DNA from 3 places in the Actinosynnema sp. NPDC023587 genome. Region 2 is predicted to be linked to each of the others. Evidence: riboswitches for the same ligand, from Rfam matches in the RefSeq annotation. Region 2 holds a riboswitch; each other region holds the start of a gene.
The links. A riboswitch is a leader RNA that binds a small molecule or an ion and turns the genes downstream of it on or off. The one in region 2 is predicted to bind cobalamin.

Region 1 (7,132 bases), on a different contig from region 2:
CTCGGGCAACTCTGAGACTGTGGTACCAACGCGGTGTGCGCTCGCATCCCCATCCGGCCACACTGCGCCGCAAGTGGTCAGCGGATCTGACCTCCGCGCAGCTCTACGCCCTGCTCAAACTGCGCGGCGAGGTCTTCGTGGTCGAGCAGTCCTGCCCCTACCCGGACCTGGACGGCCGCGACCTGGAATCTGATACCAGGCACTTCTGGCTGGAGTCGGACGGCTCACCGCAGCCGCAGGCCTACCTGCGGCTGCTGGAGGAACCCGACGGCACGTTCCGGATCGGCCGGGTCTGCACGGCGCGGGCCGCGCGCGGGCGCGGCTACAGCCGGCGGCTGGTGGAGGCCGCGCTGGTCGAGGTCGGCCGGCGGGTGTGCGTGCTGGACGCGCAGACCTACGTGGCCGACTTCTACGCCTCGTTCGGGTTCATGCCCGAGGGTGCGGAGTTCATCGAGGACGGGATACCGCACCTGCGGATGCGCCGGTCTCGCTGATCACCCGCACGGCCCGCGCCACGTCGTCCTCGGTCAGGTCGGCCCGCGCGGTCAGCCGCAGCCGGGAGACCTGGTCGGGGACCGACGGCGGCCGGAAGCAGCCGACCCGCACGCCCTGCGCCCGGCACGCCTCGGCCCAGTCCAGCGCCGCCTCGGCCGAGGGTGCCCGCACCGAGATCACCGCCGCGCTCGGGTTGCTGACCGGCAGGCCCCTGTCCCGCAGGCGGGCGGCCAGGTCCTGCGCCACGGCCAGGGCGCGCGCCGGGCGGTCCGGCTCCTCGCGCAGCACCTTCAGCGCGGCCAGCGCCGCCGCCACGCTGCCCGGTGCGAGCGCGGTGTCGAAGATGAACGGCCGCGCGGTGTCCACCAGGTGCCTGATCACCCGGCCGGGGCCGAGCACCGCGCCGCCCTGCGCGCCCAGCGACTTGGACAGCGTCACGGTCGTCACCACGTCCGCGGCCTTCGCCAGGCCGGCGGCGTGCACCGCACCCCGGCCACCCTCGCCGAGTACGCCCAGGCCGTGCGCGTCGTCCACGACCAGCCCCGAGCCGTGCTCCCGGCAGGCCGCGACCAGCTCGACCAGCGGGGCCAGGTCGCCGTCCACCGAGAACACCGAGTCGGTGACCACCAGCGCCCGCCGCTTGCCCCGGGTGGACAGCGCGTGCCCGACCTGCGGCACGTCGCAGTGCCCGGCCACCACCACGTCCGCCTTGGACAGCCGGGTGCCGTCGATCAGCGACGCGTGGATGTGCTGGTCGGCCACGATCGCGGTGCCCGGACCGGACAGGGCGGTGAGCGCGGCCAGGTTCGCCAGGTAGCCGGAGGAGAACACCAGCGCCGACTGCGCACCGCAGAAGTTCGCGAGCTCGTACTCCAGCTCGGTGTGCAGCTCGGTCGAACCGGTGACCAGCCGGGAGCCCGTGGCACCCGCGCCCCAGCGCAGCGAGGCCGCCGCCGCCGCGCCCATCACCCGCTTGTCGCGGGCCATTCCGAGGTAGTCGTTGGACGCCAGGTCCAGGTCCGTCGACTCGGCCGGGCGGGGGCGCACCCGGCGGGCCAGCCCGGCTTTCGCGCGGGCTTCCGCGCGGGTGTCGATCCAGTCGAACACCGACTCGGGTCCGGTCGCCGCCTCTGTGCTCACACTCACGCCGGGAGTGTCGCACCCGGCCGTTAACGTCCCGGCGTGGACCTCTTCCAGCTCGGTTCCGAAGACCTGCGCTCGCTGCGCGTGAACGCACCGGTGCACCGGGACGAGGCCACCGGCCTGTGGCTGGTCAGCCGGTACCACGACGTGCGCGCGGTGCTGGCCGACCCGCGTCGGTTCCACCCGGACAACGCGCTCACCGCGGTCACCGCCATCCCGCGCCCGGTGCTGCGGGTGCTGGCCCGCGCGGGTTTCTCCCTGCCGCCGACGCTGGCCAACAACGGCACCGACTCCCACGCCGGGCTGCGCCGGCTCGTCGCCCGGTTCCTCACGCCCGCCCGGGTGGCGGCGCTGCGACCGCGGATCGCCGAGCTGGCGCGCGAGCGGCTCGCCGGCCTGACCGGTCCGGTCGCCGACCTGCACCCCGCGCTGGCCCGCGACCTGCCCGCCATCGTGCTGATGGAGGTGCTGGGCGTCGAGGACGTCGACGTCCCGCTGCTCAAGCGGTGGGGCGCGGCGTCGCTGGAGCTGTTCTGGGGCAACCCGTCCCCCGAGCGCCAGCACGAGCTGGCGACGCCGACCGCCGAGTTCCACCGCTGGCTGACCCGCCGGCTGCGGGCCGCGCGCGGCGACGACGACCTGTTCGGCGCGCTGCGCGACGTGCCGGTCCGGGAGGCGGCCGGGCTCTGCTACTTCCTGTTCATCGCCGGCCAGGAGACGACCACCCAGTTGCTGTGCGCGGTGTTCGACGCGGTGCTGCGGCAGGGCGACCTGTGGTCGCGGCTGGGCGAGCCGGGCCTGGCCGGGCGGGTGGTGGAGGAGGTGTTGCGCCGCGACCCGCCGGTCAGCACCTGGCGGCGGGTGGCGGCCGAGCCGGTGGTGCTCTCCGGCGTGGCCGTGCCGGCGGGCGCGCCGCTGCTGCTGATGCTGGCGGGCACCGGGTCCGACCCGGAGGTGTTCGCGGACCCGGACCGGCTGTGCCCGGTGCGGCCGAACGCGCGCAAGCACCTGGCGTTCGGCTTCGGCCGGCACTTCTGCCTCGGCGCGGGGCTGGCCCGGCTGGAGGCGGAAGTGGTGGTGCGGGAGGCGTTCGAGCGCTTCCCGGATCTGCGCCTGGCCTCCGCCGAGCCGCCGCCGATGCTCGGGCTGCTGTCCTTCCGCGCACCGCTCGCCGTCCGGGTCGCGCTGAACGGATAGCGCTGGACCGGGCCGTGATCCGGTCGTGCGCGGGTCGTCGACCCCGAGAGCCTGGTCACTGCCGCCCGCCCGACCCGCCACCCTCGCCCACCACCGCTCCGGAAGGTGACCGCGCAGGTCAGGCTGCCGGTGGCGGTGCGGCGAGGGGCCCACCACCGGGTCCGCCGGAGGTGTTGCCGGTGCCGTGGGTCCGTTCGGGTGTGACGGCGCTCGCCAGGGCGGTGCCCGCCGGGGGCTTGGAGCCGGTCGACCGAAGTGCGACGATGCCGGGGCTGTAGGGGGTGCGTGAGGAAGCCGGTGGGAATCCGGCGCGGTCCCGCCACTGTGACCGGGTACGTGCAACCGGGAGTCAGGAACTCGGCCCCCGATCTCCGAGACCGGACCCGGGCGTGGACACCCGAGGAAGGACACCGCCGCATGGGCGCGCGTTTCCCCTTTTCCGCCGTCGTCGGCCACGACGACCTCCGCACGGCGTTGGTGCTCAACGCCGTGCACCCCGGTATCGGCGGGGTGCTGGTCCGAGGCGAGAAGGGGACCGCGAAGTCGACCGTGGTCCGCGCCCTGGCCGCGCTGCTGCCGACCCTGGAGGTCGTCGCGGGCTGCCGCTTCGGCTGCGACCCGTCGGTGGACGCCGACTGCCCGGACGGCCCGCACGACGGCGGCCCGGCGCAGCGCCGCCCCGCGCGCCTGGTGGAGCTGCCGGTCGGCGCGACCGAGGACCGGCTGATCGGGTCGCTGGACCTGGAGCGCGCGCTGACCGAGGGCGTGCGGGCCTACCAGCCCGGCCTGCTGGCCGCCGCGCACCGCGGCGTGCTCTACGTGGACGAGGTCAACCTGCTGCACGACCACCTGGTCGACCTGCTGCTGGACGCCGCCGCGATGGGCCGCGCGCACGTCGAGCGCGAAGGCGTCTCCGTCTCGCACGCCGCCTCGTTCCTCCTCGTGGGCACCATGAACCCCGAGGAAGGCGAGTTGCGGCCCCAGTTGCTGGACCGCTTCGGCCTCACGGTGGCCGTCCGGGCGGCCCGGGACGTGGGCACCCGCACCGAGGTGATCCGCCGCCGGCTCGCCTACGAGGCCGACCCGGCCGCGTTCGCCGCCAGGTGGGCCGACGAGGACACCGCGCTGGCCGCCCGGATCGTCGAGGCCCGCGACCGGCTGGCCTCGGTCGTGCTGCCGGACGCCGAGGTGCGCCGGATCGCCGGCATCTGCGCCGCGTTCGACGTCGACGGGATGCGCGCGGACCTGGTGGTCGCCCGCACGGCCGTCGCGCACGCCGCGTGGCGCGGAGCGGCCGAGGTCGCCGAGCGGGACGTCGAGGCCGCCGTCCGGCTGGCGCTGCCGCACCGCAAGCGCCGCGACCCGTTCGACGAGCCCGGTCTGGAGGAGGAGCAGCTCGAAGACGCCCTGCGGCAGGGTGCCGAGCACGCCGGCCCCGACAATCCCGACGACGGCCCTGACGACCCCGACAGCCCTGGCGACGACCCCGGTGACGGCCCCGGCCCGGACGACGACCCGGACGGGCCGGACGACGGCGGCGGGGTGCCGCCCGACGCCCCGGAGCCCTCCGCGAACGGTTCGTCACCGCAGCGGCCCGGCGGCTCGTCCGGTGAGCGCTCGCACGCCCCCGCGCCGGCGTTCAAGGCCCGGTTGCTCCAGGTGCCCGGCGTCGGCGAAGGCGCGCCCGGCAAGCGCTCCCGGGCCCGCGCGCGCACCGGCCGCGTCGTTCGTTCGTCCACTGTGGACGGTTCAGGGCTGCACCTGGTCGGCACGCTCGGCGCGGCGGCCCCGTTCCAGGCCGCGCGCGGGCGCAGCGGTCCCGGCCTGGTGCTGCGCGGCACCGACCTGCGGCGGTCGGTCCGGGAGGGCAAGGAGAGCAACCTGGTCCTGTTCGTGGTCGACGCCTCCGGCTCGATGGCCGCGCGGCAGCGCATGGCCGTGGTCAGCGGTGCGGTGATCTCCCTGCTGCGCGACGCCTACCAGCGCCGGGACAAGGTCGGGGTGATCACGTTCCGGGGCTCCGGCGCGGAAACCGCCCTGCCGCCGACGAACTCCGTGGACGCGGCGGCGGCCCGGCTGCGGCAGTTGCGCACCGGCGGGCGCACCCCGCTCGCCGACGGCCTGCTGCGCGCCCGCCGGGTGCTGGCCTCCGAGCGGGTCCGCGACCCGCGCCGCCGCCCGCTGCTGGTGCTGCTCACCGACGGTCGCGCCACCGCCTCCGGTGCCGGCGGCGACCCGATGCGCGACGCCCTGCGCGCGGCCGGCCTGCTGGCCGCCGACGAGGTGGCCGCCGTGGTCGTGGACTGCGAGTCCGGCCACGTCCGGCTCGGCCTCGCGGGCCGCGTCGCCGAGGCGCTGGAGGCCGTCTGCCTGCGCCTGGAAGAACTGTCCGCCGACCAGGTCGCCGGCGTCGTGCGCGCCGCGCGGGCCGCCTAGGAGACCACCGTGCCCCAAGGTCAGCCGTCCGTCGTCCCGGTCGACGGGCTCACCACGAGACAGCGGCGCAACCGGCCCCTGACCATCCTCCACACCGGGGAGATGAAGGGGAAGTCCACCGCCGCCTTCGGGCTCGCGCTGCGCGGGTGGAACCAGGGGTGGTCCATCGGCGTCTTCCAGTTCGTGAAATCGGCGAAGTGGAAGGTCGGCGAGGAGTCGGCCTTCCGCGCGCTGGGCCGGCTGCACGAGGAGACCGGCGAGGGCGGCCCGGTCGAGTGGCACAAGATGGGCGAGGGCTGGTCCTGGTCCCGCAAGGCGGGCACCGAGGAGGACCACGCCGCCGCCGCGCTGGAGGGGTGGCGGGAGATCGCCCGCCGGCTCGCCGCCGGGCAGCACGGCGTGTACGTGCTGGACGAGTTCACCTACCCGCTGCACTGGGGCTGGGTCGACGTGGACGAGGTCGTCACCGCCCTGCGCGACCGGCCCGGCCACCAGCACGTCGTGATCACCGGCCGGTACGCGCCGCCGGCGCTGGTCGACGCCGCCGACCTCGTGGTGGAGATGACCAAGGTCAAGCACCCGATGGACGCGGGGCAGAAGGGCCAGAAGGGGATCGAGTGGTGAACCGCCTGGTGGTCGCCGCCCCCGCGTCGGGCAGCGGCAAGACCACCGTGGCCACCGGCCTGATGGCGGCGCTGCGCCGCACCGGGGACCGGGTGGCACCCTTCAAGGTCGGGCCGGACTACATCGACCCCGGCTACCACGGGCTGGCCACCGGCCGCCCGGGGCGCAACCTGGACCCGGTCATGGTCGGTGAGCACCGGGTCGCCTCGCTGTTCGCGCACGGCGCGCGCGGCTGCGACCTGGCCGTGGTCGAGGGCGTGATGGGCCTGTTCGACGGGCGGGTGGACACCGAGGGCATCGGGTCCACCGCGCACGTCGCGAAACTGCTGTCCGCGCCGGTGCTGTTCGTGGTGGACGCGCGCGGCCAGAGCCGCAGCCTGGCCGCGCTGCTGCACGGCTTCCGGGGCTACGACCCGACCGTGCGGCTGGGCGGTGTGATCCTCAACCAGGTCGGCTCCGCACGGCACGAGCACGTGCTGCGCGGGGCGTGCGCCGAGGTCGGGCTCGACGTGCTGGGCGTGCTGCCGCGCGACGACCGGTTCCGGCTGCCCTCGCGGCACCTGGGCCTGGTCACCGCCGCCGAGCACGGGCAACCCGCGCTGGACGCCGTGGCCGCGATCGCCGCGGCGGTCGCCGAGCACGTCGACCTCGCGGCGGTCCGCCGGCTCGCCGCGCGGGTGCCCGCGATGGCCGTGCCCACCTGGGACCCGGCCGCCGAGGTCGAACCGGTGACCGGCTCCCCGGTCGTCGCGGTCGCGGGCGGCGCGGCCTTCACCTTCGGCTACGCCGAGCACGTCGAGCTGCTGCGCGCGGCCGGCGCGGACGTGGTCGTCGTGGACCCGTTGCGCGATCGGCACCTCCCGGACGGCACGGCGGGCCTGGTGCTGCCCGGCGGGTTCCCCGAGCAGCACGCCGCCGAGCTGTCCGCCAACGAGGAGCTGCGCGCCGCCGTCGCCGCGTTCGCGCGGTCCGGCGGTCCGGTGCACGCCGAGTGCGGCGGCCTGCTCTACCTCGCGCGCGAGCTGGACGGCCAACCGATGTGCGGGGTGGTCGACGCGGTCGGCTCGATGACCCCGCGCCTCACGCTGGGCTACCGGGACGCCGTCGCGCCGGTCGACTCCGTGCTCGCCGAGGCCGGTACCCGGATCACCGGGCACGAGTTCCACCGGACCGCGCTCAGCGCGTCCGCCGGGTCCCCGCCGACCGGTCGCCCGGCCTGGCAGTGGCGCGGCCACGA
Region 2 (7,132 bases):
AGCGGGTGGCCGCCGTGGTCGACGCCACCCATCCGTTCGCGGACCGCATCACGGCCAACGCGCTCGCCGCGACCGCCGAGGCGGGTGTGCCGCTGCTGGTGCTGCGCCGACCGGGCTGGGCGGAGCGGGCGGGCGACCGCTGGACGTGGGTCGACTCGGTCGCGGAGGCGGCGCGGGTGGTCGGCGGCCGGCGGGCGTTCGTGACCACCGGGCGGGACGGGCTGGGCGCGTTCGCCGCCGGCGTGGCGCGGACCGTCGACCCGCCGGCCGGGCCCACCGCGCTGGAGGTCGTGCTGGCTCGCGGTCCGTACGACGTGGACGGTGAGCTCGCGCTGATGCGCCGCCACGCCGTGGAAGTCCTGGTCACCAAGGACAGCGGCGGCGACATGACGGCGGCCAAGCTGGTCGCCGCGCGCGCCCTCGGGCTGCCGGTGGTGGTGGTCCGCCGCCCGCCCGCGCCCGCCGCGCCGACCGTGGCGACGGTCGACGCGGCGCTGACGTGGCTCGGATCGGGTGCCGGCGGCGCTCAGGACGGGTAGCGCCGGGGCGTGAACACCACGCCGCGCCCGGTGCGCAGGGTCTGCGAGGAGCCGATGATCAGCAGGCACCGCATGTCGATCGCCGCCGGGTCGAGGTCGGCCAGCCGCACGACCCGCACGTCCTCCTCGGGCCCGCCGACGTCCCGGCCGATCACCACCGGCGTGTCCGGCGAGCGGTGCCGGAGCAGCAGCTCGCGCGCCGCCTCGACCTGCCGGCGGCGGCTGCGCGAAGCCGGGTTGTAGATCGCGATCACCAGGTCGGCCCGCGCGGCGGCCTCCAGCCGCTCGGCGATGACCTCCCACGGCTTGAGCCGGTCGGACAGCGAGAGCACGCAGTAGTCGTGGCCCAGCGGCGCGCCGGCCCGGCTCGCCACGGCGTGCGCGGCGGTCACGCCGGGCAGCACCCGGACCGGGACGTCCGCGAACTCCTCCTCGGCGGCCACCTCCAGCACCGCGCCGGCCATCGCGAACACGCCCGGGTCGCCGGAGGAGACCACCGCGACCTTCCGGCCGCGCTTCGCCAGGTCCAGCGCGAACGCGGCGCGCTCGGACTCGACCCGGTTGTCCGAGGCGTGCTTGCGCTGCCCCGCGACGTCGGCCACCCGGTCGAGGTAGGTGACGTACCCGACGAGGTCCTCGGCCTCGGCCAGCGCCTGCCGCGCCTCGGGCGTGAGCCACTCCGGACCCGCCGGGCCCAGCCCCACCACGACGACCTGCCCGCGCCCGGTCGACGGGTGCCCGGCGGGAGCGGACTCGGCGGGAGCGGACTCGGCGGGTGCGGCTTCGGCGGGCGGGTGCCCGGCGGGTGCGGCTTCGGCGGGTGCGGGTTTGCTGGGCAGCAGGGCCAGGGAGAAGTACGGCACGCCGTCCGGGTCGACCTCGGCCAGCGGCGCGGTGCGCTGGCCGCCGGTCGTCGCGCGCTCCACGTACCACGCCTCGTCCAGCCGCCCGGCGCGCTCCAGCGCCTCCCGCACGCGCGGGAACGTGCGGCCCAGCTTCACCACCGCCACCGGGTCGCCCGTCGCGAGGTGCGCGGTCAGCGCGTCCACGGGCAGCGTGCCCGGCAGCACGGTCAGCACCTCGTCCCGCTCCACCAGCGGCCGGCCGATCACCGCCGAACCGGCGCTGACCGACGTGACGCCGGGGACCACCTCGGCCGGGTACCTGTCCGCGAGCCGCTTGTGCAGGTGCATGTAGGACCCGTAGAAGAACGGGTCGCCGGCGGCCAGCACCACGACGGTCCGCCCGGCGTCCAGGTGCGCGGCCAGCCGCGCGGCGCACTCGGCGTAGAACGCGTCGATCTCGCCCTGGTAGTCGTCGGAGTCCTCGGTGGTGACCGGGTAGACGAGCTGCTCCTCGATCTGGTCACCGCGCAGGTACGGTTCGGCGATCCGGCGCGCGACGCTGCGGCCGTGCCGGGCGCTGTGGAACACCACGACGTCGGCTTCGCCGATCAGCCGGGCGGCCTTCACGGTCACCAGTTCCGGGTCGCCGGGACCGACCCCGACGCCGTAGAGCCTGCCGGTCATTCGTCCTCGCTCGCGATCGCGTTGACGGCCGCCGCGGTCATCGCGCTGCCACCGCGCCGACCGCGCACGACCAGGTGCTCCAGACCGCTCTCCGCGAGGGCCTGCTTGGACTCGGCGGCCCCGATGAACCCGACCGGGATGCCCAGCACGGCGGCGGGCCGGGGAGCGCCCGCGGCGATGAGGTCGAGCAGGTGGAACAGGGCGGTGGGCGCGTTGCCGATGGCGACCACCGCGCCGTCGAGCCGGTCGCCCCACAGCTCCAGCGCCGCCGCGCTGCGGGTGTTGCCGATCTCCCGCGCCAGCGCGGGCACCCGTGCGTCGCCGAGCAGGCACAGCACCTCGTTGTCGGCGGGCAGCCTGCCCCGGGTCACGCCGGACGCGACCATCCGCGCGTCGCACAGCACCGGCGCGCCGGCCAGCAGCGCACCCCGCGCGGCGGCGACCACGCCGGGGGAGTGGCCGATGTCGTCGACCAGGTCGACCATGCCGCACGCGTGGATCATCCGCACCGCGACCCGCGCGACGTCCGCCGGCAGACCCGACAGGTCGGCCTCGGCCCGGATGGTGGCGAACGACCGGCGGTAGATCTCCGCGCCGTCTCTGATGTAGCTGGTCACCTGATCTCCTCGTACCCGTCGCCGGTCGCGACGAACTCCACCACGTCGCCCGCCGGCCGGCCGCACCGCCGGGCGCAGCCCGACCAGTGCACCGAGCCCCGGTGCGGGGTGCCGATCCAGCGGCTCGCGTCCGCCCGCACGTCGGTCAGGGATTTCGCGCAGCCCGGCCGGCCGGTGCACGCGGACACCCCGTGCCACGGCGACGCGGGGTCGGTGAACAGGCCCGACGTGTCCGTCCCCGGCGGCACCACGACGCTGCGCCACGGGGTGACCCGGACCGGCGTGCCGGCCAGCAGCCGGGCGTCCAACCGGCCCAGCGGCACACCCGCCACCACCCGGTCGCCGTGCGGGCCGGGTGCGACCGGAATCACAGCGGGCGCGACGACCGCTGGCCCCGGGACGCCCAGCGCGGCGGTGATCCGCCGCACACCGCCGTCCACTTCGGACAAGCGCCACGCGGTGCCCCGGATCGCCTGGAACTCGCGCGCGGCGGCGACCACGGACGCCACCGGGTCCGTCACGCGCAGTCCCGAGTCGCGGCCGGCCAGGAACAGCGCGTCACCCACCAGGCCGATGTCCCCGCCCAGACCGCTCACCGCCGCACCGATCGTGACCAGGAAGCGGCCGGGCAGGTCGGCCAGGCCGGGCACCCGGCACAGCGCGGCGTCCACCGCGTCCACCAGGTCCTGGTTGTCCTCCAGCGGCGCGGCGATGATGTTGCGCATCCGCTCGTGGGTCGGCGAGGGCAGCAGCCCGGCGGCGCGCAGGCGTGCGCCCAGCTCGTGCTCCGCACCCGGGGCCAGGCCCCTGATCTGCACGTTCGCCCGCGAGGTGAGCTCGATCCCGCCGTCGCCCAGCTCCAGCGCGGCCCGCCGGAGGACGTCGAACCGGGCGGCGGTCAGCGTGCCGCCGGGCAGCCGCACCCGCGCCAGCCCGCCGTCGGCGGCCCGGTGCACGTCGACCGCGCCGGGGCAGGCGTCGGGGCGCTCGCGGTCCTGGGGCATGGGCTGGATGCTAACCGCCCGTTAGGGTGACCTCCGAACGGCGAAGCAACAGGAGGAAGCCGGTGTGAATCCGGCGCGGTCCCGCCACTGTGACCGGGCGCGAGCCCGGGAGTCAGGAACTCCGCCCGCCGTCCCCTACGACCGGGGCGAGGACCCCCGAGGGATGGAGCCCGCACGTGATCCTGCTGCTGTCGACCTCCGACACGGACCTGCTGTCCGCCCGCTCCAGCGGTGCCGACTTCCGACTGGGCAACCCCGCCCGGCTGACCCCGGACGACCTGCCCGCCCTGGTGGAGGGCGTCGACCTGGTGGTGGTGCGCATCCTGGGCGGTCGGCGGATGTGGGAGGAGGGCCTGGACCGGCTGCTGGCCGGTCCCCGCCCGGTCGTGGTGCTGGGCGGTGAGCAGAACCCGGACGCGCCGCTGATGGAGCTGTCCACGGTGCCCGGCGGCGTCTGCGCCGAGGCGCACGCCTACCTGGCGCACGGCGGCCCGGTGAACCTCGCCGAGCTGCACAAGTTCCTGTCCGACACGGTCCTGCTGACCGGGTTCGGCTTCGACCCGCCGGAGGCCGCGCCGAACTGGGGCGTGCTGGAGCGGCCGGCGGTCGAGGGCGACGGGCCGGTGGTCGCGGTCCTGTACTACCGGGCGCACCACGTGGCCGGGAACACCGCCTTCGTGCACGCCCTGTGCGACGCGGTCGAGGAGAAGGGCGGCCGGGCGCTGCCGGTGTACTGCGCGTCGCTGCGCACCGCCGAACCGGCGTTGCTGGCCGAGCTGCGCAAGGCCGACGCGCTGGTGGTCACCGTGCTGGCGGCGGGCGGCACGAAGCCCGCCACCGCGTCGGCCGGCGGTGACGACGACGCCTGGGACGTGGGCGCGCTGGCGGAGCTGGACGTCCCGGTCCTGCAAGGGCTCTGCCTGACCAGCAGCCGCGCGGCGTGGGACGGCAACGACGACGGGCTGTCCCCCCTGGACACCGCGACGCAGGTGGCGATCCCCGAGTTCGACGGCCGGATCATCACCGTCCCCTTCTCCTTCAAGGAGATCGACGAGGACGGCCTGACCGTGTACGTGGCCGACCCGGAACGCGCGCTGCGCGTCGCCGGGATCGCGGTGCGGCACGGGCGGCTGCGGCACATCCCGCCGGCCGAGCGCAAGATCGTGGTCATGCTCTCGGCGTACCCGACGAAGCACTCGCGGATCGGCAACGCGGTCGGCCTGGACACCCCCGCCAGCACGGTCCGGCTGCTGGCCGCGTTGCGGGACAACGGCTACGACATCGGCACCGGGCTGCCGGGCGTGGCCGACCTCGACGGCGACGCGCTGATCCACGCGCTCATCGCGGCCGGCGGCCAGGACGCCGACTGGCTGACCGAGGAGCAGCTCCAGGGCAACCCGGTGCGGCTGCCCGCCGGGCGCTACCGCGAGTGGTACGCGACGCTGCCCGCCGACACCCGCGCGGACATGGAGCGGCACTGGGGCGAAGCGCCCGGCGAGCTGTTCGTGGACCGCTCGAAGGACCGCGAGGGCGAGATCGTGCTGGCCGGCCTGCGGTCGGGCAACGTGGTGGTGATGGTCCAGCCGCCGCGCGGGTTCGGCGAGAACCCGATCGCCATCTACCACGACCCGGACCTGCCGCCGAGCCACCACTACCTGGCCGCGTACCGCTGGCTGGAGGCCGAATTCGGCGCGGACGCCGTGGTGCACGTCGGCAAGCACGGCAACCTGGAGTGGCTGCCCGGCAAGACGGTCGGCATGTCCGCCGGCTGCGGGCCGGACGCCGCGCTGGGCGACCTGCCGCTGATCTACCCGTTCCTGGTCAACGACCCGGGCGAGGGCACGCAGGCCAAGCGCCGCGCGCACGCGACCCTGGTCGACCACCTGGTGCCGCCGATGGCCCGCGCGGACAGCTACGGCGACATCGCGCGCCTGGAGCAGCTCCTCGACGAGCACGGCAACATCGCCGCGATGGACCCGGCCAAGCTGCCCGCGATCCGCGCGCAGATCTGGACCCTGATCCAGGCCGCGAAGCTGGACCACGACCTCGGGTTGGCCGACCGGCCGCACGACGCCGAGTTCGACGAGCTGATCCTGCACGTGGACGGCTGGCTGTGCGAGGTGAAGGACGTCCAGATCCGGGACGGCCTGCACGTCCTCGGCGAGGCACCGACCGGGGCCGCCCGGGTCAACCTGGTGCTGGCCATCCTCCAGGCCAAGCAGGTGTGGGCCGGCCAGGTGGCCGCGCTGCCCGGTCTGCGGGAAGCGCTGGGGCTCAAGGACAACACCCGCACCGCCACCGACGCCGTCGAGGCGCGGGCGCGGGAACTCGTGGAGGCCATGGAGGCGGCGGACTGGGACCCGGCGGTCGCCCGGACGGTGACCGACGACGAGGACGTCGCGCGCATCCTGGAGTTCGGCGCGCTGGAGGTGGTGCCGCGCCTGGCCCGCACCACCGACGAGATGACCAACGTGCTGCACGCCTTGAACGGCGGGTACGTGCCGGCGGGCCCGAGCGGATCTCCGTTGCGGGGCTTGGTGAACGTGCTGCCGACCGGCCGCAACTTCTACTCGGTGGACCCGAAGGCGGTGCCGTCGAAGCTGGCCTGGGAGACCGGTCAGGCGATGGCCGACTCGCTGCTGGAGCGCTACCGCGCGGACACCGGCGAGTGGCCACCGTCGGTGGGCCTGTCGGTGTGGGGCACCTCGGCGATGCGCACCTCCGGCGACGACATCGCGGAAGTGCTGGCGCTGCTGGGCGTCCGGCCGGTGTGGGACGACCAGTCGCGCCGGGTGACCGGCCTGGAGGTCGTGCCGCTCGCCGAGCTCGGCCGGCCGCGCATCGACGTGACGGTGCGGATCTCCGGTTTCTTCCGGGACGCCTTCCCGCACGTGGTGGCGTTGCTGGACGACGCGGTGCGGCTCGTGGCCGGGCTGGACGAGTCGGCCGAGGACAACTTCGTGCGGGCGCACGCGGAGGTCGAGCTGGCGGCGCACGGCGACCGGCGGCGGGCGACGCTGCGGATCTTCGGCTCCAAGCCGGGCGCGTACGGCGCGGGCCTGCTGCCGCTGATCGACAGCCGGAACTGGCGCGACGACGCCGACCTGGCCGAGGTCTACGCGGTGTGGGGCGGCTACGCGTACGGGCGCGAGCTCGACGGTGTCGAGGCGCGCCAGGACATGGAGAGCGCCTACCGGCGGATCGCCGTCGCGGCGAAGAACATCGACACCCGCGAGCACGACATCGCCGACTCGGACGACTACTTCCAGTACCACGGCGGCATGATCGCGACCGTGCGGGCGTTGACCGGCAAGGCACCCGCCGCGTACGTCGGCGACAGCACCCGGCCCGACGCCGTGCGCACGCGGACGCTGCACGAGGAGACGAACCGGATCTTCCGCGCCCGCGTGGTGAACCCGCGCTGGCTGGCCGCGATGCGCAGG
Region 3 (7,132 bases), on a different contig from region 2:
CTCGCCCTCGTCCAGGCCGAGCGATTCGCAGATGTACTGGAACGTGTGGGTGTGCACGGCCTCCTCGAACGCCTGGCGCAGCAGGTACTGGCGGCACTCGGGGTTGGTCAGGTGGCGGTACACGGCGAGCACGATGTTGTTCGCCACCAACGACTCCGAGGTGGCGAAGAAGCCGAGGTTGCGCTTGATCGCGTGCCGCTCGTCGTCGGTGAGGCCGGTGGGGGAGCGCCACAGGGCGATGTCGGCCTGCATGGAGACCTCGGTCGGCATCCAGTGGTTGGCGCAGCCGTCCAGGTACTTCTCCCACGCCCAGTGGTACTTCAGCGGCAGGAGCTGGTTGACGTCGGCGCGCGCGTTGATCATGGACTTGTCGTCCACGTGCACGCGGTCCGCGCCCCGGGCGATGGAACCGAGGCCGGAGGTGTCGGGGAGGTCGGTGGTCACTGGCAGGCCTCGCAGTCGGGGTCGGTGACGGAGCAGACGAGCGCGTCGTCCGACGTCGTGGTCGGGATCGACGGGGGCCCGGCCGGTGCGGGCGGCGCGGCGGGCGTCGGCGCGGGTGCGACGGCGGGCACGGGCGTCGGCGCGGGCGCGGAGCCCGGACGGACGGCGTTGAGCTTGCCGTCGGTGCCGCGCAACGTGGACTTCTCCACGCTGGTGGCCGCGGTGGACCGCAGGTAGTAGGTCGTCTTGAGACCCTTGTGCCAGGCCAGCCGGTACAGGTTGTCCAGCTTGCGGCCGTTGGGCGCGGCGATGTAGAGGTTGAGCGACTGCGCCTGGTCGATCCACTTCTGGCGGCGCGACCCGGCCTCGATCAGCCACTCGGACGGGACCTCGAACGCGGTGGCGTAGAGGGCCTTGAGCTCCTCGGGCACCCGGTCGATCGGCGCGAGCGAGCCGTCGAAGTACTTCAGGTCCGACACCATCGCCTCGTCCCACAGGCCCAGCGCCTTGAGGTCGTCGACCAGGAAGCGGTTGAGGACGGTGAAGTCGCCGGACATGTTCGACTTCACGTACAGGTTGCGGAACAGCGGCTCGATGGACTGGCCGACGCCGCAGATGTTGGAGATCGTCGCGGTCGGGGCGATCGCCATGGTGTTGGAGTTGCGCATCCCGCCGCGCACCCTGGTGCGCAGCGCGTCCCAGTCCAGGGTGGACGAGGTGTCCATGTCCAGCGCCCCGCCCCGGGCGTCGGCGAGCAGCGCGATCGAGTCGATCGGCAGCACGCCCCGGCTCCACAGCGAGCCCTCGAACGACTCGTAGCTGCCGCGCTCGCGGGCCAGGTCCGCCGACGCCGACAGCGCGTGGTAGCCGATGTGCTCCATGCTGCGGTCGGCGAACTCCACCGCCTCGGGCGAGCCGGGCACGAGCCGCAGGGTGAACAGCGCGTCGCTGAAACCCATCAGGCCCAGGCCGATCGGCCGGTGCCGCAGGTTGGACCGGCGGGCCTCGGGGATCGTGTAGAAGTTGATGTCGATCACGTTGTCCAACATGCGCACGGCGGTGTGGACGGTGCGGTGCAGCCGCTCGGCGTCCAGGCCCTGGGCCGTCACGTGGTTGGCCAGGTTGACCGAGCCGAGGTTGCACACCGCGACCTCGTCGGCGCTGGTGTTCAGGGTGATCTCGGTGCACAGGTTGGACGAGTGCACGACACCGGTGTGCTGCTGCGGGGAGCGCAGGTTGCACGGGTCCTTGAAGGTGATCCACGGGTGGCCGGTCTCGAACAGCATGGTCAGCATCCGCCGCCACAGGTCCGTCGCGCGGACGCGCTTGAACACGCGGATCTCGCCCCGGTCGGCCGCCTCCTCGTAGGCGCGGTAGCGGGTGGCGAAGTCCAGGCCGTAGGAGTCGTGCAGGTCCGGCGTCTCGTCCGGGGAGAACAGGGTCCACTCGGCGTCCGCCTCGACCCGGCGCAGGAACTCGTCGGGCACCCAGTTCGCGGTGTTCATGTCGTGCGTGCGCCGCCGGTCGTCGCCGGTGTTCTTGCGCAGGTCGAGGAACTCCTCGACGTCGACGTGCCAGGTCTCCAGGTACGCGCAGGCCGCGCCCTTGCGCTTGCCGCCCTGGTTCACCGCGACCGCCGTGTCGTTGGCGATCTTGAGGAACGGCACGACGCCCTGCGACTGGCCGTTGGTGCCCTTGATGTGCGCGCCCATGCCGCGCACCGGGGTCCAGTCGTTGCCCAGCCCGCCGGAGAACTTCGCCAGCAGCGCGTTGTTCTGGTAGCCCTGGAAGATGCTCGCCAGGTCGTCGTCGACCGTGGTCAGGAAGCACGACGAGAGCTGGGCCCGGGTGGTGCCCGAGTTGAACAGCGTCGGGGTGGAGCACATGAAGTCGAACGTGGAGAGCAGCTCGTAGAACTCGATCGCCCGCGCCTCGCGGTCGTCCTCGCGCAGCGCCAGGCCCATCGCGACCCGCATGAAGAACGCCTGGGGCAGCTCGTACCGGACGCCGTGGTCGTGCAGGAAGTAGCGGTCGTACAACGTCTGCATGCCCAGGAAGTCGAACTTCGCGTCGCGCTCCGGGCGGATCGCCGCCGCGATGCGCGCCACGTCGAACGACTCCAGCGCGGGGTCCAGCCGGTCCAGCTCGATGCCCAGCCGGACGTAGTCCGGGAAGTAGTCCAGGTAGGACATCTGCTCGCCGGTCGCCTCGACCGGGCGGCCCGCGACCCTGGTCAGCACCTCGCGGCGCAACTGGTCGAGCAGCAGGCGGGCGGCGACGAAGGAGTAGTTCGGCTCGGTCTCCACCAGCGTGCGCGCCGACATCACCAGCGCGACGGCCAGTTCGTCCACCGAGATGCCGTCGTAGAGCGCGCGCCGGACCTCGGAGAGCACCGGGTCCGCCGACACGTCGGCCAGGCCGGCGCACGCCTCGCCGACCACGACCGCGATCCGCGCCCAGTCCACCGGGACGAGGTCGCCGTCCGCGCCCTTGACCCGGAACTGCACCGGCGCGGGTACGACCTGCCGGGCCTTGGCGTGCTCGTCGCGGTACAGCACGTAGGCGCGCGCGACCTTGTGGTGGCCGCCGCGCATCAGCACCAGTTCGACCTGGTCCTGGATCTGCTCGATGTGCAGGGTGGTTTCCGGGCGGGCGTGCTTGAGCAGGGCGCTCTCCACCTGGGCGGTCAACTCCGCCACGAGCGGGTGCAGGTGGGACGCCGCCGCCGCGACGTCACCCTCCACCGCCAGGAACGCCTTGGTCATGGCCACCTGGATCTTGGTGGGGTCGAAGGCCGAGACGGTGCCGTCGCGGCGGATCACTCGAACCTGCGCGACACCGGTGCCCGTGGTTGTGGTCGACAAAGCCCTCTCCTCGCGAGCCTCAACGGCCCGGAGCACGCGGCGACCGCACAGAGCGCGCGCAACGGCGCGACCATCCGTGTCGGCCCGCCCACGAGGCCCCGGACACGCGCGCGCCGGCCGGCGCGCGCATCGACGGCAGGTCTTCGGACTCGCGGACACCCGGCTGTCCAGCCGGACCTACTGGCCGTCGCTTCCCGGGAGCACGCGCTCCCAGTGCTGTCTGACGGCGGTTGTTTCCGCTCACCGCTGCGGGGCAGTCCCGGATTCGCACCGGGTTCCCTCTTGCCTCCTCGGCCCTCGGGGAGGGCGTCGGAACCTTCGACGGGCGAGACACTACATGTTGTAGATCCGTTCGCAACCGGGCCCCACATGGGCGTGTCGCGGGGCGATGTGCATCGCGTGACACGCGTCTCCGGGCCCAGGTCGGCACCTCACCCGCGCCACGCCGCGGTCGGTGGGCCGCGCCGTCGTCGACCGCGAAACGGTTGCGCGGCAGGGAGTTGTGGAGAAGGCGGAACGCGGCTCGCCGGAAACCGGTGCCGGCCGGCGGGAAACGGCCGCATCGCCGACCTCGGAGGCAGCGGGGGGACCGGGCCGGGCTCCCGGACGACTCGGTGACATCCCGCACCGGCACCCGAAGGCGATCGCGGCGGCGGTTCCCGTTCCTCGGGAGAGGTCCCCGCGCTGCGCTACGCTCGCGGGTGCTGGTGGTTCGCCCTGGTCGATCGTCGGTCGGGGCGAGGCAAGAGGGAACCCGGTGGGAGTCCGGGACTGCCCCGCAGCGGTGAGCGGGAACGAAAGCCGTCAACCAAGCACTGCGCGTGAGCGTGGGAAGCGACGGCCGGTAGGCGTGAGGTGTGCGCCCGCGAGTCCGAAGACCTGCCACCCGCCCGCGCGCCCACCGGGTGCGCGGTGTCCGGTGACCTCTCGGGCGGGTCGCGGCGGACGCGGCCTCGCGCCGCCCGCGAAGCGCGCCCCGGGAAGCTCCGGCGTTCACGCACGCTCGCGAGGAGAGAGCTAGTGACCAGTGGAATCGGCACCACCGTCCTGGGCTACCCCCGGATCGGTCCCCGACGGGAGCTCAAGCGGGCCGTCGAGCGGTACTGGGCCGGGCGCATCGACCACGCGGCCCTCTCGGCCGTCGCGGCCGAACTGCGCGCGGCCACCTGGGCGGAACTGCGCGACGCCGGGCTGGACTCGGTACCGTCCAACACCTTCTCGTTCTACGACCACGTGCTGGACACGGCCTTCCTGGTCGGTGCGGTGCCACGGCGCTACCGGCGCGAGTCGGAGCTGGACAGCTACTTCGCGGCGGCGCGCGGCACCGACGAGCTGCCGCCGCTGGAGCTGACCAAGTGGTTCGACACCAACTACCACTACCTGGTGCCCGAGATCGACCCCGACACCGAGTTCCGGCTGGCCGGCGACAAGCCGCTGGCCGAGTACCGGGAGGCCCGCGAGCTGGGGATCACCACCCGGCCCGTGGTGCTGGGACCGGTGACGTTCCTGCTGCTGGCCAAGGGCGCGGACCCGCTGGCCCGGCTGGACGACCTGGTCGACGTCTACGTCGAGCTGCTGGTGGCCCTGTCCGCCGAGGGCGTCGCGTGGGTGCAACTGGACGAACCCGCGTTCGCCGCCGACCGCCCGCCGGCCGAACTGGCCGCGCTCGGCCGGGCCTACACCCGCCTGGCCGCGCTGCACTCCCGGCCGAAGCTGCTGGTCACCGGCTACTACGGCGCGCTCGGCCCGGCGCTGGAGGTGCTGGCGGGCACCGCCGTCGAGGCCATCGGCGTGGACCTCGTCGCGGGCACGGCGGCCGGCGTCGCGAGCGTGCCCGCGCTGCGCGCCAAGACCCTCGTGGCCGGTGTGGTCGACGGCCGCAACGTGTGGCGCACCGACCTGCGGGCCGCGCTGGCCACCGCCGCGTCGCTGCTCGGCTCGGCCGCCGAGGTCGTGCTCTCGACCTCCTCGACGCTGCTGCACGTGCCCTACGACCTGGCCGCCGAGACGGCGCTGGAACCGGAGGTGCGCGGGCGGCTGGCGTTCGCGCGGCAGAAGGTGCGCGAAGTCGTGCTGCTCGGCCAGGCGCTGCGGGACGGCGTGGACGGCGGGTGGGCGGACGTGGCCGACGAGCCGGTCGCCGCTCCCCGCCGGGACGAGACCGTGCGGGCGCGGCTGGCCGCGCTGGGGCCGGAGGACCGCGACCGCGCGCCGTACGCCGAACGCGCCGCCGCGCAGGACGCGCACCTCGACCTGCCCGCGCTGCCCACCACGACCATCGGTTCGTTCCCGCAGACGACCGAGATCCGCACCGCCCGCGCCGGGCTGCGGTCGGGGGAGCTGTCCCGCGACGAGTACGAGGAGCGGATGCGCGAGGAGATCGCGCGGGTGATCGCGTTGCAGGAGGACATCGGTCTGGACGTGCTGGTGCACGGCGAGCCCGAGCGCAACGACATGGTGCAGTACTTCGCCGAGCACCTCGACGGGTTCGCGGTCACCGACCTGGGCTGGGTGCAGTCCTACGGTTCCCGGTGCGTGCGCCCGCCGGTCCTGCACGGTGACGTGTCGCGGCCCGCGCCGATCACGGTGCCGTGGAGCTCCTACGCGCAGTCGCTGACCACGCGGCCGGTGAAGGGCATGCTGACCGGCCCGGTGACGATCCTGGCGTGGTCGTTCGTGCGCGACGACCAGCCGCTGGGCGAGACCGCCGACCAGGTGGCGCTCGCGCTGCGCGACGAGATCGCCGACCTGGAGGCGGCGGGCATCCGGGTCGTCCAGGTCGACGAACCCGCGCTGCGCGAGCTCCTGCCGCTGCGGCGGGCCGACCACGCGGCGTACCTGGAGTGGTCGGTCGGGTCGTTCCGGTTGGCCACCTCGGGCGCGGCGGCGGGGACCCAGGTGCACACCCACCTGTGCTACTCGGAGTTCGGCGAGGTCATCGACGCGATCGACGGCCTGGGCGCGGACGTGACCACCATCGAGGCCGCCCGGTCGGGGATGGAGGTCCTGGACGACCTGCGGTCGGCCGGGTTCGGCCGGGGCGTCGGGCCGGGCGTGTACGACATCCACTCGCCGCGCGTGCCCGGCGTGGACGAGGTGGCCGAGCTGGTCGCCGCCGCGGCGCGGGTCGTGCCGGGCGGGCGGTTGTGGATCAACCCGGACTGCGGGCTGAAGACGCGCGGCTACGCCGAGGTCGAGCCCGCGTTGCGCAACCTGGTCGAGGCCACCCGCCGGGTCCGGGAGACGTCGGCGTGACCTGATCGGGGCGGGTGTCCGGAGCAGTGCGCGGGCACCCGCCCCGACCGGCGCACCGGAGCGCGTGCGACGACGGTCAGCGCAGGGAGACCCACACCGCGCCGGCCGCCGTCCGACCGAGCTCGGCGCGAATCCCGTGCTCGACCGCGAGCACCGCGACGTCCTCCGAGTACGGCGCGGGTTCCAGCAGGCGCAGGTCCGCGTCCAGCACGATGCCGTGGTCGGCGAAGTACTTCAGCAACCCCGCGTCGGAGTCCGAGATGCGCGCCACCCGCACGAGGGCCCCGGCCGGCGCGTCGGGCAGCGCCACCGCGTCGGGGCGGTGGACGGTCCCGTCCGCCGCCGGGATCGGGTCGCCGTGGGGGTCGCGCACCGGGTCGCCCAGGAACGCGGCCATCCGCTCGACCAGCCGGTCGGAGACCGCGTGCTCCAGCACCTCGGCCTCGTCGTGGACCTCGTCCCAGCCGTAGCCGAGCGTCTGGACCAGGAACGTCTCGATCAGCCGGTGCCGCCGCACCATGGCGACCGCGTGCCCCCGGCCGCTGTCGGTGAGGTTCACGCTGCCGTAG

Region 1: linked by a shared signal. The riboswitch ahead of AB0G01_RS14020 (putative cobaltochelatase) and the one ahead of cobN (cobaltochelatase subunit CobN) in region 2 are both predicted to bind cobalamin.
Region 3: linked by a shared signal. The riboswitch ahead of AB0G01_RS28175 (ribonucleoside-diphosphate reductase subunit alpha) and the one ahead of cobN (cobaltochelatase subunit CobN) in region 2 are both predicted to bind cobalamin.

Annotation. Positions count from the first base shown of each region.
Region 1 covers NZ_JBFABG010000004.1:361,848-368,979, reverse strand. Annotated here, with positions in the region: gene AB0G01_RS14040 (serine protease) at 1-15, shown strand, start outside; gene AB0G01_RS14035 (GNAT family N-acetyltransferase) at 36-494, shown strand; gene AB0G01_RS14030 (8-amino-7-oxononanoate synthase) at 448-1,635, opposite strand; gene AB0G01_RS14025 (cytochrome P450) at 1,678-2,835, shown strand; cobalamin riboswitch at 3,089-3,215, shown strand; gene AB0G01_RS14020 (putative cobaltochelatase) at 3,253-5,271, shown strand; gene cobO (cob(I)yrinic acid a,c-diamide adenosyltransferase) at 5,281-5,895, shown strand; gene AB0G01_RS14010 (cobyrinate a,c-diamide synthase) at 5,892-7,132, shown strand, end outside.
Region 2 covers NZ_JBFABG010000007.1:248,908-256,039, reverse strand. Annotated here, with positions in the region: gene AB0G01_RS20875 (cobalt-precorrin-6A reductase) at 1-539, shown strand, start outside; gene AB0G01_RS20870 (precorrin-2 C(20)-methyltransferase) at 527-2,068, opposite strand; gene AB0G01_RS20865 (precorrin-8X methylmutase) at 2,065-2,685, opposite strand; gene AB0G01_RS20860 (hypothetical protein) at 2,682-3,689, opposite strand; cobalamin riboswitch at 3,698-3,832, shown strand; gene cobN (cobaltochelatase subunit CobN) at 3,866-7,132, shown strand, end outside.
Region 3 covers NZ_JBFABG010000013.1:86,699-93,830, reverse strand. Annotated here, with positions in the region: gene AB0G01_RS28180 (ribonucleotide-diphosphate reductase subunit beta) at 1-444, opposite strand, end outside; gene AB0G01_RS28175 (ribonucleoside-diphosphate reductase subunit alpha) at 441-3,308, opposite strand; cobalamin riboswitch at 3,425-3,643, opposite strand; cobalamin riboswitch at 4,000-4,210, shown strand; gene metE (5-methyltetrahydropteroyltriglutamate--homocysteine S-methyltransferase) at 4,329-6,563, shown strand; gene AB0G01_RS28165 (metal-dependent transcriptional regulator) at 6,640-7,132, opposite strand, start outside.